Regions from separate parts of the Allobosea sp. AK1 genome, predicted to be linked through region 2. Evidence: riboswitches for the same ligand, from Rfam matches in the RefSeq annotation. Region 2 holds a riboswitch; the other holds the start of a gene.
The links. A riboswitch is a leader RNA that binds a small molecule or an ion and turns the genes downstream of it on or off. The one in region 2 is predicted to bind cobalamin.
Positions count from the first base shown of each region.

Region 1: it holds a riboswitch for cobalamin, as region 2 does, so the genes downstream of both, FHT98_RS14905 (TonB-dependent receptor plug domain-containing protein) here and FHT98_RS16105 (CbtB domain-containing protein) in region 2, are expected to answer to the same signal.

Region 1 is NZ_VFMG01000001.1:3,024,115-3,031,984, forward strand. Features, by position in the region: gene FHT98_RS14880 (Bug family tripartite tricarboxylate transporter substrate binding protein) at 1-890, shown strand, start outside; gene FHT98_RS14885 (tripartite tricarboxylate transporter TctB family protein) at 972-1,457, shown strand; gene FHT98_RS14890 (tripartite tricarboxylate transporter permease) at 1,461-2,990, shown strand; gene FHT98_RS14895 (GntR family transcriptional regulator) at 2,987-3,703, opposite strand; gene FHT98_RS14900 (5-formyltetrahydrofolate cyclo-ligase) at 3,967-4,704, shown strand; cobalamin riboswitch at 4,700-4,898, shown strand; gene FHT98_RS14905 (TonB-dependent receptor plug domain-containing protein) at 5,021-6,967, shown strand; gene FHT98_RS14910 (ABC transporter substrate-binding protein) at 6,964-7,821, shown strand; gene FHT98_RS14915 (FecCD family ABC transporter permease) at 7,818-7,870, shown strand, end outside.
Region 2 is NZ_VFMG01000001.1:3,291,594-3,299,463, reverse strand. Features, by position in the region: gene cbiB (adenosylcobinamide-phosphate synthase CbiB) at 1-877, shown strand, start outside; gene FHT98_RS16130 (acyl-CoA dehydrogenase family protein) at 881-2,536, opposite strand; gene FHT98_RS16125 (TetR/AcrR family transcriptional regulator) at 2,533-3,153, opposite strand; gene FHT98_RS16120 (MgtC/SapB family protein) at 3,311-3,775, opposite strand; gene cobO (cob(I)yrinic acid a,c-diamide adenosyltransferase) at 3,873-4,481, opposite strand; gene cobU (bifunctional adenosylcobinamide kinase/adenosylcobinamide-phosphate guanylyltransferase) at 4,495-5,013, opposite strand; cobalamin riboswitch at 5,069-5,253, shown strand; gene FHT98_RS16105 (CbtB domain-containing protein) at 5,291-5,467, shown strand; gene FHT98_RS16100 (CbtA family protein) at 5,480-6,220, shown strand; gene FHT98_RS16095 (DUF1636 family protein) at 6,230-6,619, shown strand; gene cobW (cobalamin biosynthesis protein CobW) at 6,624-7,679, shown strand; gene cobN (cobaltochelatase subunit CobN) at 7,689-7,870, shown strand, end outside.

The DNA of each region.
Region 1 (7,870 bases), 270 kb from region 2:
TGGCCGAACCGGCGAAGGTGATGATCCCCGCCAATCCCGGCGGCGGCTGGGACGGGGCCGGGCGCCACACCATGGCGGCCTTTGCCCAGTCCAAGGTCTTCACGGACGGCGCATCCTTCACCAACAAAGGCGGTGCTGCCGGCACGATCGGCCTCGCCGAATTCGTCCGCACCGCGAAGGGCGATGACAACGCCCTGCTGGTCACCGGCGTCATCATGGTCGGCGGCGTCATCACCAACCAGACGCCGGTCTCGCTCAAGGACACGACGCCGCTCTTGCGCCTGACCAACGAGTACAACGCCATCGCCGTGCCCGCGAACTCGCCGATCAAGACCCCGGCGGACTTCATCGCCGCGCTCAAGGCCGATCCCGGCGCGCTCTCCGTCGGCGGCGGCTCGGCCGGCGGTGCCGATCACGTCATGCTGGCGCTGCTCGCCAAACATGCCGGCGCGCCTGTCGGCAAGATCAACTTCGTCGCCTTCTCCGGCGGCGAGATCCTGGCTGCGCTCGGCGGCGGCAAGATCAAGGCCGCGATCTCGGGCGCCTCGGAGTTCCGCGCCTTCGCCGAATCCGGCCGCATCCGCATCATCGCGACCTCCGGCCCGACGCGGGTCGAAGGCCTCAACGCCCCGACGCTGAAGGAAGCCGGTATCCCGGTCGAGGTCGGCAACTGGCGCGGCTTCGTCGGCGCGCCCGGCATGAGCGACGCCGCCAAGAAGACCTGGCTCGACCGTTTCGCCAAGCTCCACGCCACCAAGGAGTGGAAGGAGACGCTCAAGACCCAGGGCTGGGAGGACGCCTATCTGCCGGGCGACGCTTTCGACGCCTTCCTCAAGAGCGAGGACGCCAACTGGACGAGCGCGCTCAAGGAAGTCGGTATCCTGAAATAGCCTTCGACGAAGCCAGGCGGCGTGCATGAGCGCGCCGCCCGCGGTCCATCGCGAAAGGGCAGGGCAAGGCAAATGTCGTCGATGAAGAACGGTTCGGCTACGGCCGGCGGCGGGCGGCCCTGGTGGCTGGGGCTCGCCATCCTCGTGATGGGCGCGGTTTGGCTCAACGGTGCGCGCAGCATCGCCTCGACGACCAACTATGTCGGCCTCGGCCCGTCCGCGATCGTGCTCGCGGTCGGGCTCGGCCTCGTCCTGCTCGGCTTCCTGCTGATCGTGCAGGCGCTGAAAGGACCGTTGGCGCCGCCCAGCGAGGACGAGGAGGAGGCGCCGTTCTCGCGCCCCGCCTTCCTGATGGCGCTGGCCGGCGTCGGCGTGCCGCTGCTGACGATCCGCTGGCTCGGCTTCCCGTTCAGCGCGATGCTGGCCTTCACGCTGGTGACCCATGCCTTCGGCTCGCGCCGCACCTTGCTCGATCTCGGCATCGGCGCGCTGATCGCCAGTCTGGCCTGGCTCGGCTTCTCCCGCCTCGGCATCAGCCTTGGCCCGTTCTTTCCGCTCTTGGGCTGAGCCATGGATATCCTGAACCAGTTGCTCGGCGGGTTCGCGGTTGCCTTGCAGCCGATGAACCTGTTCTGGGCCTTCGTCGGCTGCGGGCTCGGCACGGCGGTCGGCGTCCTGCCGGGCATCGGCCCGGCGCTGACCATCGCGCTGCTCCTGCCGGTTACCGCGCAGGTCAATCCGGCCTCCGCCTTCATCATGTTCGCCGGCATTCTCTACGGCGCGCTCTATGGCGGCTCGACCACCTCGATCCTGCTGAACACGCCGGGCGAGAGCGGCTCGGTGATGACGGCGCTCGAAGGCAACCGCATGGCAAGGCGCGGCCGTGGCGCGGCGGCACTGGCGACGGCGGCGATCGGCTCCTTCGTCGCGGGGACGATCGGCACGCTGGCGCTCACCTTCCTCGCGCCGGCCATCGCCGAGCTCGCCTTCGTCTTCGGGCCGGAGGATTACTTCGCCCTGATGATACTGTCCTTCACCTCGGTCGCCGTGGTGATGGGGCGTTCGATGGTGCGGGGTTTCGCCGCGCTGTTCTTCGGGCTCGCGCTCGGGACGATCGGCATCGACACCCAGACCGGCCAGACCCGCATGGTCTTCGGCACGCTCGAGCTGCTCGACGGCATCCCCTTCACCGTCGTGCTGGTCTCGCTCTTCGCGATCGGCGAGACGCTCTATGTCGCGAGCCGCAGCGGCGCTGCACCGGCCGCGATCAACCCGCTCTCCGGCGGCAGCTGGATGACGAAGCAGGACTGGAAGCGCTCCTGGAAGCCCTGGCTGCGCGGCAGCGTCATCGGCTTTCCGATCGGTGCGCTGCCGGCGGGCGGGACGGAAATCCCGACCTTCCTCTCCTATGCGCTGGAGCGCCGCCTGACCCCGCATCCGGAGGAGTTCGGTCAGGGCGCGATCGAAGGCGTCGCCGGGCCGGAGGCCGCCAATAATGCGGCCGCGGCCGGCATCCTCGTGCCGCTCCTGACGCTCGGCCTGCCCTCCACCGCGACGGCGGCCGTGCTGCTCGCTGCCTTCCAGAACTACGGGCTTCAGCCCGGCCCGCTGCTGTTCGCCACCAACCCGGACCTGCTCTGGGGCCTGATCGCCTCGCTCTATATCGGCAACGTCATCCTGCTGATCCTGAACCTGCCGCTGGTCGGCATCTGGGTCCGGCTGCTGCTGATCCCGCGGCAATACATTTATGGCGGCATCGTCGTCTTCGCGATGGTCGGCGTCTGGGGCCTGTCGACCTCCTGGATGGACCTGGCGTTGATGTGCGGGCTTGGCCTCGTCGGCTATGTCGCGCGCGTCCATGATTTCCCGATCGCGCCGGCCCTGATCGGGCTGATCCTCGGCCCGCAGGCGGAAATCCAGCTCCGGCGTGCGCTCGCCGTCAGCCAGAACGACTGGAGCGTCCTGGTCGGCACGCCGATCGCGGCGACACTGCTTGCGGTCGCGGCGCTGGTGCTGATCGTACCGCCCGTGCTCGCGCGCCTGCGCCGACGCGCCAGTGCCGAAGAAGAGCCGGCGACCTCTGCGGGCCGAGCAGGTTAGCGCTTCGCTCCGGTCCGGCGCTTGCCTGGCTTGGTACCGACATTCGCGGCCAGCGCGGCTTGCAGCGCCATGCGGGCGGCACGGATATGGCGCCGCATCAGGATTTCCGCGAGCTCGCCGTCGCGATGGCTGATCGCCTCGGTGATCCGCATATGCTCGCGCCAGGCCTCGCGGCCGCGGCCCGGCACGGTCGAATGCAGGCGCCGGCACAGGCGCAGGCGCGGGTAGAACTGCTCGCAGAGCAGTTCGGCCAGGATCGGGTTGCCGCTGCCCTTCGCGATCCGGCGGTGGAAATCGGCCTCCGGCTCGTCCTGAAGATAGGCGCCCATCGGGTTGCGCTCGATACCGTCGCGATGCCCCCGGACCAGGGCATCGAGCGCCGCGATCTCGGTTTCGCTCATGCTCTCGGCCGCGAGGCGGGCGGCCATGCCCTCTGTCGCCTCGCGCACGTCGAGCAGGGCGAGGAACTCGGCGGCGCTCGGCTCGGCGACGCGCGCGCCCTGGTTGGCGACATAGGTGACGAGCCCGCGTTCCTGCAGCCGCCGGATGGCTTCGCGGACCGGTGCGCGGCTGACACCGAAGCGGCGGGCGATGGCCGGTTCGCTCAGTTTCTCGCCGGGCGCGATCTCCCCGGAAATGATGGCCGAGGAGAGATCGTCGTAGAGTTTTACGGTGACGCCCACGCTCGCGGGGGGCGGTGTCTCGGCCAGCATCGAGCGGGTGCCTATCTGCTTCTGATCCCGGCAGCATAGAGCATTTCCGTTTCCGATGGGTACCGGAGGTGCCGGCGAATTCGGTGTTTCTGAGTGGCCTTCATCGAAGGTTGCCATATTCGATCAACCCTGAATTCGGTTGATTGCATGACCTGTCTGCGCAGAATGCTCATGCGCCGCGGCTCCGATGTCCGGACCTTCGCGCGCCGCCTCGCTCGCGCCGAGGGTGGCTGGCGCGTTGTGGCGACGGAGGCCGGAAACCGATGGGCAAGGGCGACGACGATCTGAATGATTATGCCTCGCCGGCCTGCCTGCTGCATGAGGTCGATCCGGCCTATTCCGGGTTGACGCCGCCGTCGCGAAATGTCGGGGAGAACCTGCCCGAGCCGAGCCTGATGGAATGGCGGCGGTCCGAGCGAGCGCGCTTGATCGCAGCCCGCCTGGCGATGTCGGCGCGCACGCGAAACGCGCTTGCGCGTCGGATCGCCGGTCATCTCGACGCCCTGATCGGCGATCCCGCCGGCGTCCTCGTCAGCGGCTACTGGCCGTTCCGCGGCGAGCCGGACCTGCGCGACTGGTTCCGCGATCTGCGCGAGCGCCGCGGTCTGGCTGCCTTGCCGGTCGTAGTCGAGCGCGGCAAGCCCCTGCTGTTCCGGCTCTGGCGCAAGGGCGAGCGTCTGGAGCGCGGCGTCTGGAACATCCCCGGGCCGGCCGCGGGCGAACCGGTCTTCCCGCGGATCGTCATCGCGCCCCTGGTCGGCTTCGACGCGCAGGGCTACCGGCTGGGCTATGGCGGCGGCTTCTTCGACCGCACGCTTGCCGCCCTGCCGTCCGCCACGATCGCGGTCGGGGTCGGCTACGAGATGGCGGAGATGCCGACGATCCACCCGCATGGCTTCGACATCCCGATGCGCCATATCGTGACGGAAAACGGCATCAGGTCCCACGGCGGAAAGCGGGATCGAGAGCCTCCGTTTGACGCCGGCCCGATCTCCCCATAAGCCTGAGCGCGACGGTTCCCTCACGGGATCAAAAGGGAACGCGGTGCGGGTGGCGAGCCACCCCATGCCGCGGCTGCCCCCGCAACTGTAAGCGGCGAGCCTTTCGCCATACGCCACTGGGGCCTCGGACCTGGGAAGGCGGCGAAAGGCAACGACCCGCGAGCCAGGAGACCTGCCGTCAGCCGTGGTCACACGCGGACACGTTCGGCCGGGGTGCGCCGATCGCTGATTCGACCGTTCGCCGTCTATCGTACGGCTGATGGGAGATCGCGTTCGCGGTGACGTGCCACTGACGTCAACGCCCGAGGTCTCCATCGTGAACGTCTTCCTTCCGGCCGCCGGACGCGGCCGCCTGCTGCTCTCCGTGTCCTGTCTGACCATTGCCGGCGCTGCAGCCCCGGCTTTCGCCCAGAACGCTCCCGCCACGATGGCGCTCGACGAGATCGTCGTCAGCGCCACGGGAACGCCGACGCCTGCCCGCGAAGTCGCGAGCGCCGTCACCGTCATCACCGCCAGGAATATCGAACAGCAGCAGCGCCGCACCTTGCCGCAGGCACTCGCCGCCGTGCCCGGTCTCAACATCGTGCAGACCGGTGGGCCGGGCGGCCTGACCTCGGTTTTCATGCGCGGCACCAACTCGAACCACGTCAAGGTGCTGATCGACGGCATCGAGGCCAACGATCCTTCAGCCCCGAACCGCTCCTTCGATTTCGGCTCGATGCTGACCGAGGATATCGAGCGCATCGAGGTTTTGCGCGGTCCCCAGAGCGGCCTCTATGGCGCGAATGCGCTGGGCGGCGTGATCTCCGTGACCACGAAGCGCGGCGAGGGACCACCGAAGATGACGGCGCGCGTCGAAGGCGGGTCGCACGGCAGCTTCAACCAGTCCCTCGGCTTCAGCGGCGGCGATGCGCGCTTCAACTACGCCTTCAACGCCAGCCATTTCCGCGCCGACGGAACCGAGGTGACGCCGCCGAACCTCGTGCCACCCGGCCGCCGGATCAACCCGAACATCTTCGACAATTACAGTTATTCAGGACGCCTCGGCTTTGCGCTCACCGACACGCTGACGCTGAACTGGGTCGGTCGCTATCAGGACGGCCAGTTGCGCTATACCGGCGACACTGGCTTCCCGAGCAAGCCCTCGCCCTATCGCTCCCTGCAGAACTATGCGCAGGCCTTCACCCGTGGCGAGGTAGTCTGGGACCCGCTCGCCGGGCGCTTCGTCAACACCTTCGGCGTCTCCTATTCGCGCCAGGACAGGGGAACGCGGACGGCGTCCGCCACGACCGGCCTGCTCGGCCTGCCCAATCAGAGCCTCGGCGAGCGCACCAAGCTCGACTGGCGCGGCAATCTCGAGATCACCAAGGGCCACAACCTGATCATGGGCCTGCAATATGAGCGCGAGCGTCTGGACACGACGAACCTCATCGCCTCGAACGGCAACAAGGCCGCCTGGCTCGAATACCAGGGCAATATCGAGGATCGCTATTTCCTGGCGGCCAATATCCGCCGCGACCATGACGACAGCTATGGTGGCCATACGACGTACCGCATCGCGCCGGCCGTCATCATTCCCGGCACGGAAACCAAGCTGAAGGCGAGCTACGGCACCGGCTTCAAGGCGCCGACGCTGAGCGAGCTCTTCATCGATTACCGCCCCGGCTACAACTTCTTCGGCAATCCGAACCTGAAGCCGGAGGAAAGCCGCGGCTGGGATATCGGCTTCGAGCAGCCGCTCTTCGACAAGCGCCTGCAATTCGGCGCGACCTGGTTCCAGAATGACATCGACAACCTGATCGTCACCAATGTCACGCGCGATTCCTACGCCAATATCGGCAAGGCCAGAACGAAGGGCGTCGAGGCCTTCGCCGCGCTGGAAATCTCGCCCCAGTTCCGCATCCGCGCCGACTATACCTTCACCCTCGCCAGGGACGAGATCGCCCGGCAGGAACTGCTGCGTCGGCCGCGCCACAAGGCGAGCGCGACCGCGACCTGGACGCCAACCGACAGGCTCAGCCTCTCGGCGACGCTGATCCATATCGGCTCCTGGGTCGACGGCAATCGCGACTTCTCGGTCCCGCGCATGCGCGGGAAGGGGGCGACGCTGGTCAACCTCGCCGCTGAGTACAAGGCGACCGACAAGGTGACGGTGTTCGGGCGGGTCGATAACCTCTTCGACAAGCGCTGGGAGAATCCGGTCGGCTTCCTCGTGCCGGGCCTCAGCGTCTTCGGCGGTATCAAGGTGGCCATCGGCGGATGAACCGGCCTCTCGTCCTGCGTCGTCTATGCGGCGTGTGCCTCTCCATCGCGCTCTCGGGCGCGGTGGCATCGGCCGCATCTGCGGTCGAGCGCCCGGCCCGCATCGTCTCGCTCAACATGTGCACGGACGAGCTCGTCCTGCGCCTGGCCGATCCCGAGCGGATTGCTTCGGTGACATGGCTGTCGCAGGACCCGCGCAACGCCAACATGGCGGGCGCCGCCCGCCTGATACCGGCCAATCACGGGCTTGCCGAGGAAGTCTTGGGCTTTCACCCCGATCTCGTCGTCGCCGGCGCCTATACGACGCGCGCCACGGTTTCGCTGCTCGGGCGGGTCGGCGTCGGCGTCAGGGAATTCGGCGTTCCCCGCAATCTCGCGGAGATGAAGGCGCAGATCACCGAGATGGCCGATGTTCTCGGTGAGCCCGCCCGCGGGCAGGCCTTGCTCGCGGGGATCGAGCGGCGCTTGCAGGCCCTGGCCGCTCGGCGTGTCGAGCGGCCGTTGCGGGCGATCGTGCTGCGTCCCAGCGGCTTCACGGTCGGCCGCGGCTCGCTCGTCGACGAGATCCTGACCCGCGCGGGCCTCGTCAATATCGCGGCCGAGCTGGGCGTCGAGAGCTATGGCCAGATCGCGCTCGAAACCGTGGCGCTCGGCGGTGCCGAAATCCTGATCCTGAACGAGACGCCGGACGGCCCGCCGTCTCTGGCGCACGAGATCCTGCACCATCCGGTGATCGATCGGCTTGGCGACCGGCTGAAGCTCGTCGCTCTGCCGTCGCGGCTCTGGACCTGCGCCGGCCCGAGCGTGCTCGACGCGATCGAATTGCTGGTGCGTGCCGTGGAGGAGAAGCCATGACGCCGGACGCTTCGCCTGGCATCAGGCCGGCGCCGCTGCTGGGATTGCT
Region 2 (7,870 bases):
CACCTGGATCGGGAAGCTGATCGGCTGGCTGGACCGATTGCTCAATCGGGAAACCGCTTCCTTCGCCCTGCGCAAGGCGATGGGGGTGCTGGCACTCCTGCTGCTGCTCGCCGTTGTCATCGCGCTGTCGGCGCTGGTCCAGCGCCTGTGCCTCTCCTTCGGGCCGCTCGGCCTGATCCCGCTCGCACTGATCGCCTCGACGCTGATCGCCCAGCGCAGCCTCTACGAGCATGTCGCCCGCGTCGCCGAGGGGTTGGAGCGGGAGGGGCTGGAAGGCGGGCGTCGTGCCGTCTCGATGATCGTCGGGCGCAATCCGCAGACGCTGGACGAGGCCGGCGTGTCGCGTGCGGCGATCGAAAGCCTCGCCGAAAATTTCTCGGACGGCATCACCGCGCCAGCCTTTTGGCTGGGTGTTGGCGGTTTGCCGGGCATCGCCACCTACAAGGCAATCAACACGGCCGATTCGATGATTGGCCACCGCGCGCCGCGCCATCTCGCCTTCGGCTGGGCGGCGGCGCGGCTCGACGATCTCGTCAACCTGCCGGCATCGCGACTGACGGCGCTGCTGCTGGTGGTCTCGGCAGCGCTCGATCCGGCGGCGGATGCGGGCGGCGCCTGGCGCGCGGTGCGGCGCGATGCCGGCAAGCACGGCTCGCCCAATGCCGGCTGGCCTGAAGCCGCGATGGCGGGCGCACTGGGCCTGCGCCTCGCCGGGCCGCGCACCTATGGCGAGACCCGCGTCGAGGACCACTGGATGGGCGATGGCCGGGCCGAGGCCAACGCGGCCGATATCCGCCGGGCACTCACGCTCTACAAGCGCTCCTGCGGCCTGCTCTGGGCGCTGGCGGCGCTGTTCGCGGCCTTGACGCTGCTCTGAAGCTCAGTTCGGCACCGGCACGGCCCGCCGCGCGATCGCCTGCAGATCGGCGCCCTGCGGGAGCGAGCCGAAATGACCGGACCAGCCGCCGGCCAATCGCGATGCGACATAGGCGTCGGCAACCGCATGCGGCGCGTGACGGATCAGCAGCGAGGCCGAGAGCCCGAGCGCCATGCGCTCGACGAAGCGCCGGGCCAGATGCTCGTGGCGGAGCACATCGACGAGGTCGGTTTCCAGTTCGGCGATAAACGCGTCGTAGCGGGGATCGCTGCCGCGGGCGGCGCGCAACTCGTCGAGCAGGGCCGGCACGCAATCCGGATAGCGGCGGATCGAGCGGAGAACGTCGAGGCAGACGACATTGCCCGTGCCCTCCCAGATGCCGTTGAGCGGCGCCTCGCGATAGAGCCGCGCCATCAGGTGGTCCTCGATGAAGCCGTTGCCGCCATGGCATTCGAGCGCCTCGACCACGACCGGCGTGGCGCGCTTGCAGTTCCAGTATTTGGCGATCGGCGCGCCGATGCGGCCGATGAGCTTCTCCGCCTCACTGTCGCCCTCGCGGTCGAGCGCATGGACGAAGCGGAAGGCGAGCCAGGCAGAAGCCTCCGCTTCGAGCGCGAGGTCGGCGATGACATTCGCCATGATCGGCTGGTCGATCAGCGCCTTCTGGAAGGCGCGGCGGTGCGCCGTGTGATGCGCGGCCTGCGCCACCGCATGACGCATCAAACCGGCCGAGCCGACGGCGAAATCGAGCCGCGTATAGTGATTCATCTCCAGCCCGGCGCGGATGCCATGGCCGGGCTCGCCGATGAGATGGGCGATCACGCCGCGGAATTCGACCTCGGAGGAAGCGTTCGACTTGTTGCCGCACTTGTCCTTGAGCCGCTGGATCTGCAGGCGATTGCGCGACCCGTCCGGCAGCCAGCCCGGCACAACGAAGCAGGAGACGCCCTCTTCCGTGCGCGCCAGCGTCAGGAAGACGTCGGAATGCGGGACGGAGAAGAACCATTTATGGCCGGTGAGAGAATAGGTGCCGTCGGCATTGCGGGTCGCGACCGTCTGGGTCTGGCGCAGGTCCGAGCCGCCCTGCTTCTCGGTCATCGCCATGCCGACCGTGCCGCCGCGCTTCTGCGCAGCCGGCAAGGGGCGACCGTCGTAATCGGAGGAGGTGATCAAACGACCGAACTCGGCCCAGCGCGCCGGGTCGCGCTGCAGAACGGGGATCGCCGAATAGGTCATGCCGAGCGGACAACAGATGCCGTTCTCGCCCTGGTTCCAGAGATAGGAGACCGCCGCCCGCGCCGCCTGTGCGCCGGCTCGTGGCTTGGTCCAGCACAGCGAATGGAACTCGTCGCGCATCGCGAGCTCCATCAATTCGTGCCAGGCCGGATGGAACTCGATCTGGTCGACGCGCCGACCCCAGCGGTCATGCGTGCGCAATTCCGGCAGGCTGCGATTGGCCTGCCGCGCCAGATCCTGCACCGCTTGCGAGCCGACATGACCGCCGACCACGCTCGCCTGTCCGCGGAACCAGCCGGCGCCGAAAGCGTCGAGAATGCTGCCGAGCGCAGGGTCCGCGGCGAAAGCGTCGTAATCTGCCAGCGCCGGCGCCTGGTTCAGGACTTCGTGCGTGTCGTAGCCGTAGGCATCGAGCGTGGTCATGCGGCCTGTCCTTCTCGGGAAATCAGCGCGGCAAGGGAGAGATCGGCGAGCGCCGCCGCGATCTCGCGTCCGCGCTCGGGCGTGATCGGACGGTCCGGCGAAAGCGGACCGATCAGCGCCTCCATGAAGCCGCCGACGATCATCGCCGCAGCGGCATCGGGATCGACGGGGCGGAAGGCGCCCTGCCCTTCGCCCTCGACGACGAGCGCACGAAAAATGCCGGCGATCTCGCGGCGATAGTCCAGCCGCGTCGCATCGACGGCCGGATCGGCGGGCTCGGCGATCATCGACCAGGCGAGGCGGCGGTTGGCGAAAGCGCGGCGGGCGAAGGCTTCCACCGCAGCAGTCAGTCGCTCGGCCACGGGGGCGTCGCTCGCGGCGATCTCACGCAGCACGGCAAGCTCGCGCGAGGATACGGCCGCAACGATCTCGGCCATCAACTCGGCCTTGGAGGCGAAATAGGAATAGACGCTGCCGGTCGAGACGCCGCTGGCGGAGGCCACCGCGGCGATCGAGGTTTCCTGGAAGCCGACCTCCGAAACGATTCCGCGCGCAGCGGCGAGGATCGCCTCGCGCTTACCAGCCTTGCGCGGTTGCTTCGATTGGGTGCCAACCATCCGCGGCCTCAAAATTGAATTTGAATTCGGATTCAATTTGAAACTATGGCTTGCCGTCGTCAAGGGGCGGCCATTGGGAGATCAACGCAGCGCAGAGCAACCCGACGTCCGGGTTGCTCTGCGGACCTCGATACCGGAATCGAGCCGGCCCAAGCGGTCAGGAGGGCGGCGCGCTGCGGTGTTCGCCCGCCCCGCCACGACCGGCCAAGCGCTCGACCGAATGATCGATGGCGAGCAGGACGAGCGCGAGCAGCGTTGCCGACGCCACGATGGCATGATCGCCGAGCCCGGCGGCGCAACCGAGCGCGGCGGTGACCCATATCGCTGCGGCCGTAGTCAGGCCCGTCGGCGTCGAATGGCCCCGGCGCAGGACGATGACGCCCGCACCCAGGAAACCGATTCCGGTGAGCAGCCCTTGGACGACGCGGCTGGCGGCATCCGCCTCATGCGGTTCGCTGAAGATCGTCACGGCAGCGGCCGTGCCCAATCCGACCAGACCGAAGGTGCGGATTCCTGCCGCCCGCTGCTTGTTGGTCCGCTCCCAGCCGACGACGATGCCGGCAGCCATCCCTGCCAGCAGCCTGAGCAGGAGATCCAGCTCTCCCCACAGAAAACCACTCATGGCCCACCCCCGAAAACGATGATCGAGGGCAAGAACGCATGAGAACCGCTCGCGTTCGTTCCGTTGCGGAGAGCCGGCAGCCAGTGAGATATCGCTTTTAGAACTCGATGCCTTCCTGCGCCTTCACGCCGGCAGCAAAATGATGCTTCACAAGCGTCATCTCGGTGACGAGATCGGCTACCTCGATCAGCTCCGGCTTGGCGTTGCGGCCGGTGACGACGATGTGCAGGTCCGGCCGGCGCGCCGCCAGCGTCGTCACGACCTCGGCCAGCGGCAGATAGTCGTAGCGCAGGGCGATGTTCAGCTCGTCCAGCACCAGCAGCCTGATCCCGGGATCGGCCATCAACCCCTTCGCCTTGGCGAAGGCGCGTTCGGCGGCGGCGATGTCACGAGCCTTGTCCTGCGTCTCCCAGGTGAAGCCCTCGCCCATGCTGTGCCAGCTCACCTGATCGCCGAAGGCTTCGAGCGCCTTGCGCTCGCCGGTCGACCAGGCGCCCTTGATGAACTGCACCACGCCGATCCGCCAGCCATGGCCGAGCGCCCGCAGGATCAGTCCGAAAGCCGCCGTCGACTTGCCCTTGCCGGGGCCGGTATTGACGATCAGCAGCCCCTTCTCGAGCGTCTTGGAGGCGACCTCGGCGTCCTGTACCGCCTTGCGCTTCTCCATCTTCGCCTTGTGGCGGGCGGCGTCTTCGGTGTTGGTCATTATCTAATCCGCATCATTTCACGCGCATCGGCAATCCGGCCACCATGAAGACCACGCTGGCCGCACGCGCCGCAAGCGCCTGATGCAGGCGCCCGGCCTCGTCGCGAAAGCGGCGGGCGAGCGCGTTCTCCGGCACGATGCCGAGCCCGACCTCGTTGCCGACCAGGACGAGCGGGGCGGAAACGTGCTCGCAAGCGGCGATCAGAACTTCGCGCGCAGCGGCCGTGTCGCGCTCCGCAAGGATGAGGTTGGTCAGCCAGAGTGTCAGGCAATCGACCAGAACCGGCCGGCCCGCCGGCTGGGCGGCGATCGCCTCGGCTAGGTCGAGCGGCGCATCGACCGTCTGCCAGCCGGCCGAGCGGCGGGCGCGATGCTCGGCGATGCGCGCGCGCATCTCGTCGTCATAAGCCTGGGCGGTGGCGATATAGCTCCAGGGCGCTGGACAAGCCTCGATCAGCGCCTCGGCATGGCGGCTCTTGCCGGAGCGGGCACCGCCGAGGACGAGGGTGAGGTGGGAAATTTCGTTCGGCATCGTGGAAGCAGGGTTCAAAAGACCATCCTGCATTGCACAGCGGCACGGCGAAGGCTAATGATCGTCGCTGACGGTGCCTCCGCGAGGAGGTGAAAAGGGAACGCGGTGCGAGACCGCGGCTGCCCCCGCAACTGTAAGCGGATGTCCTTCGCCATCGGCCACTGGAGCGCTCGCTCCGGGAAGGCGGCAAGGGACGCGAAGTCCGTGAGCCAGGAGACCTGCCGTCAACCCGCAGAGATCCAACCGGCTGCCGGCGGGGCGGCCACGGAGAACGCATATGAACACCGTTTCGGTTTCCACCCCCACACTCAGCGTTTCGGAACGCGTCAAGGCGGTCGCAGCCGCGCTCGTGATCGGCGTCGCGCTGATCTACACGACCGGCTTCGCGGCCTCGACCAATGTCCACAACGCCGCGCACGACACCCGTCACGGCCTCGCCTTTCCCTGCCACTGAGGGAAAGCATCCATGATCACGCGTGTTCTCACGGTCAGCATTCTGGCCGGGCTTCTGGCTGGCTTGATCGTCGCCGCCTTGCAGCATGTCACCACCACCCCGCTGATCCTCAAGGCCGAGACCTATGAGGCGGCGCTGGCGCTGAAAGCGCCGACGCTCGCCGCGTTCGACGGCGAGGCGAAACTCATCCTCGCGCATGGCCCGGCCGGCGACGCCCCCGGCCACGACCATGCCGAATGGAAGCCGCAAGACGGCTTCCAGCGCACCCTCTTCACCGGCGCGGTGACGATCGCGACCGCGATCGGCTTCGCGGCGCTGTTGCTCGCGGGCATGATCGCGGCGGGCGACAGGATCGACCAGCGCAGCGCCCTCGTCTGGGGGGCCTGTGGCTTCCTGGCGTTGGGGCTCGCGCCGGCGATGGGGCTCGCGCCGGAGTTGCCGGGGGCAGCCTCGGCCGCGCTGGAGCAACGCCAGCTCTGGTGGCTCTGGACCGCCATCGCCACCGGGGTCGGGCTGTTCCTGTTCCTGCGCTTCGATCAGCCCTGGCTGAAGCTCGTGGCGATCGTCCTGATCCTGCTCCCGCATGTCGTCGGTGCGCCGCATCCGGCCGCGCCGGAGAGCAAGGTTCCGGCCGAGGTCGCCGCCCATTTCGCGGCGCTCTCGCTCGGCATCCAGGCCGCGCTCTGGCTCGTCACCGCCTTCATGGTCGGCGTGCTCTGGCCACGGGCGACCCGCCGGGCCGCCGAAGCCTGAAAGCAAGCCATGTCCGAGGGCGACCTCACCATTCATGTCTGCACGGCCTGCCGCCGTGCCCGCGCCGATCTCCCGGAGGGTTACGACCAGCCGGGTCTGGCACTGGCCGAGCGCCTCGCCGCACAGCTCAAAGCCAAGGGCAGCACGATCCCCGTGCTGCCCGTCGAGTGCCTCTGCGTCTGCAAGCGGCCCTGCACCATCGCGCTCAGCGCCGACGGCAAATGGACCTATCTGATCGGCGATCTCGACACCGACACCCATCTCGACGAGATCGTCGGCGCGGCGGAGGCCTATGCCGCCAGCGCCAACGGCATCGTTCCCTGGAAAGAGCGGCCGCAGTCCTTCCGCAAGGGCGTGGTCGCACGCGTGCCGCCTCTGCCGGCGCGCCAGCAAGGATGACATCATGAACGCTCCGCAGACCGCCAATCTCGGCAAGACGCCTTGCACCATCATCACCGGCTTCCTCGGCGCCGGTAAGACGACGCTGGTGCGCCATCTCCTCGAGAATGCGCAGGGCAAGAAGCTCGCCGTGCTCGTCAACGAATTCGGCGATCTCGGCTTCGACGGCGAATTCCTCAAGGGCTGCGGCATCGCCGGCTGCAGCGACGAGGACGTGGTCGAATTGCCGAACGGCTGCATCTGCTGCACCGTCGCCGACGATTTCGTGCCGGCGCTTGAGAAGCTGCTGAACCGGCCCAACCCGCCCGAGCATATCCTGATCGAGACCTCGGGCCTCGCTTTGCCGAAGCCGCTGGTGCAGGCCTTCAACTGGCCGGCGATCCGCTCGCGCGTCACGGTCGACGGCGTCATCGCCGTGGTCGATGGCCCGGCCGTGGCCGAGGGCCAGTTCGCCGATGATCCGGAGGCACTCGCGGCGCAGAAGGCTGCCGACGCCTCGGTCGAGCACGACAACCCGCTGGAGGAGGTGTTCGAGGACCAGATCCTCTGCGCCGACCTCATCCTGCTCAACAAGAGCGACCTCGTCGACGAGGCCCGCCGGGCGCGGGTCAAGGCCGAGATCGCCGAACACCTGCCCAAGGCGATCAAGATCGTCGAGACCGCCCATGGCAAGGTCGAGCCGACGCTGATCGTCGGCCTCGGCGCGGCTGCCGAGAGCGATCTCGCCGCCCGCCCCTCGCATCACGGCGAGGGCGAGCACGACCACGACCATGACGATTTCGACTCAGTCGCCCTGCCGCTGCCGGCCGGGCTCACCCCGGAAGACCTCACAGCGCGCGTTGCCAAGGCCGCCGAGGCCGAGGGCGTGCTGCGGCTCAAGGGCTTCACAGCCGTACCGGGCAAGCCGATGCGCCTCGTCGTGCAGGGCGTCGGCCGCCGCGTCGGTCATCATTTCGACCGGGCCTGGGGTGCGAGCGAGCCGCGCGACGGCCGCCTCACCGTTATCGGGCTCAAGGGCTTCGATCTCAAGGCCGTGGAAGCGGCTCTCGCGGGGGCGTAACATCGGCCGATGCACCTCCTCCCGACCAGCGAGATCAGGCTCGACGACGGCGCGGACGCCGTCGATCTCGCCCTGCCACCGGGAGATGTGCTCGTTCTGTCCTTCACCGACAGCGACCTCTCGGCGCTGGCGGTGGCGGCAGGTGACAGCAACCTGTCGGTGCGGCTCGCGCCGCTCCGACGCCTGAAGCA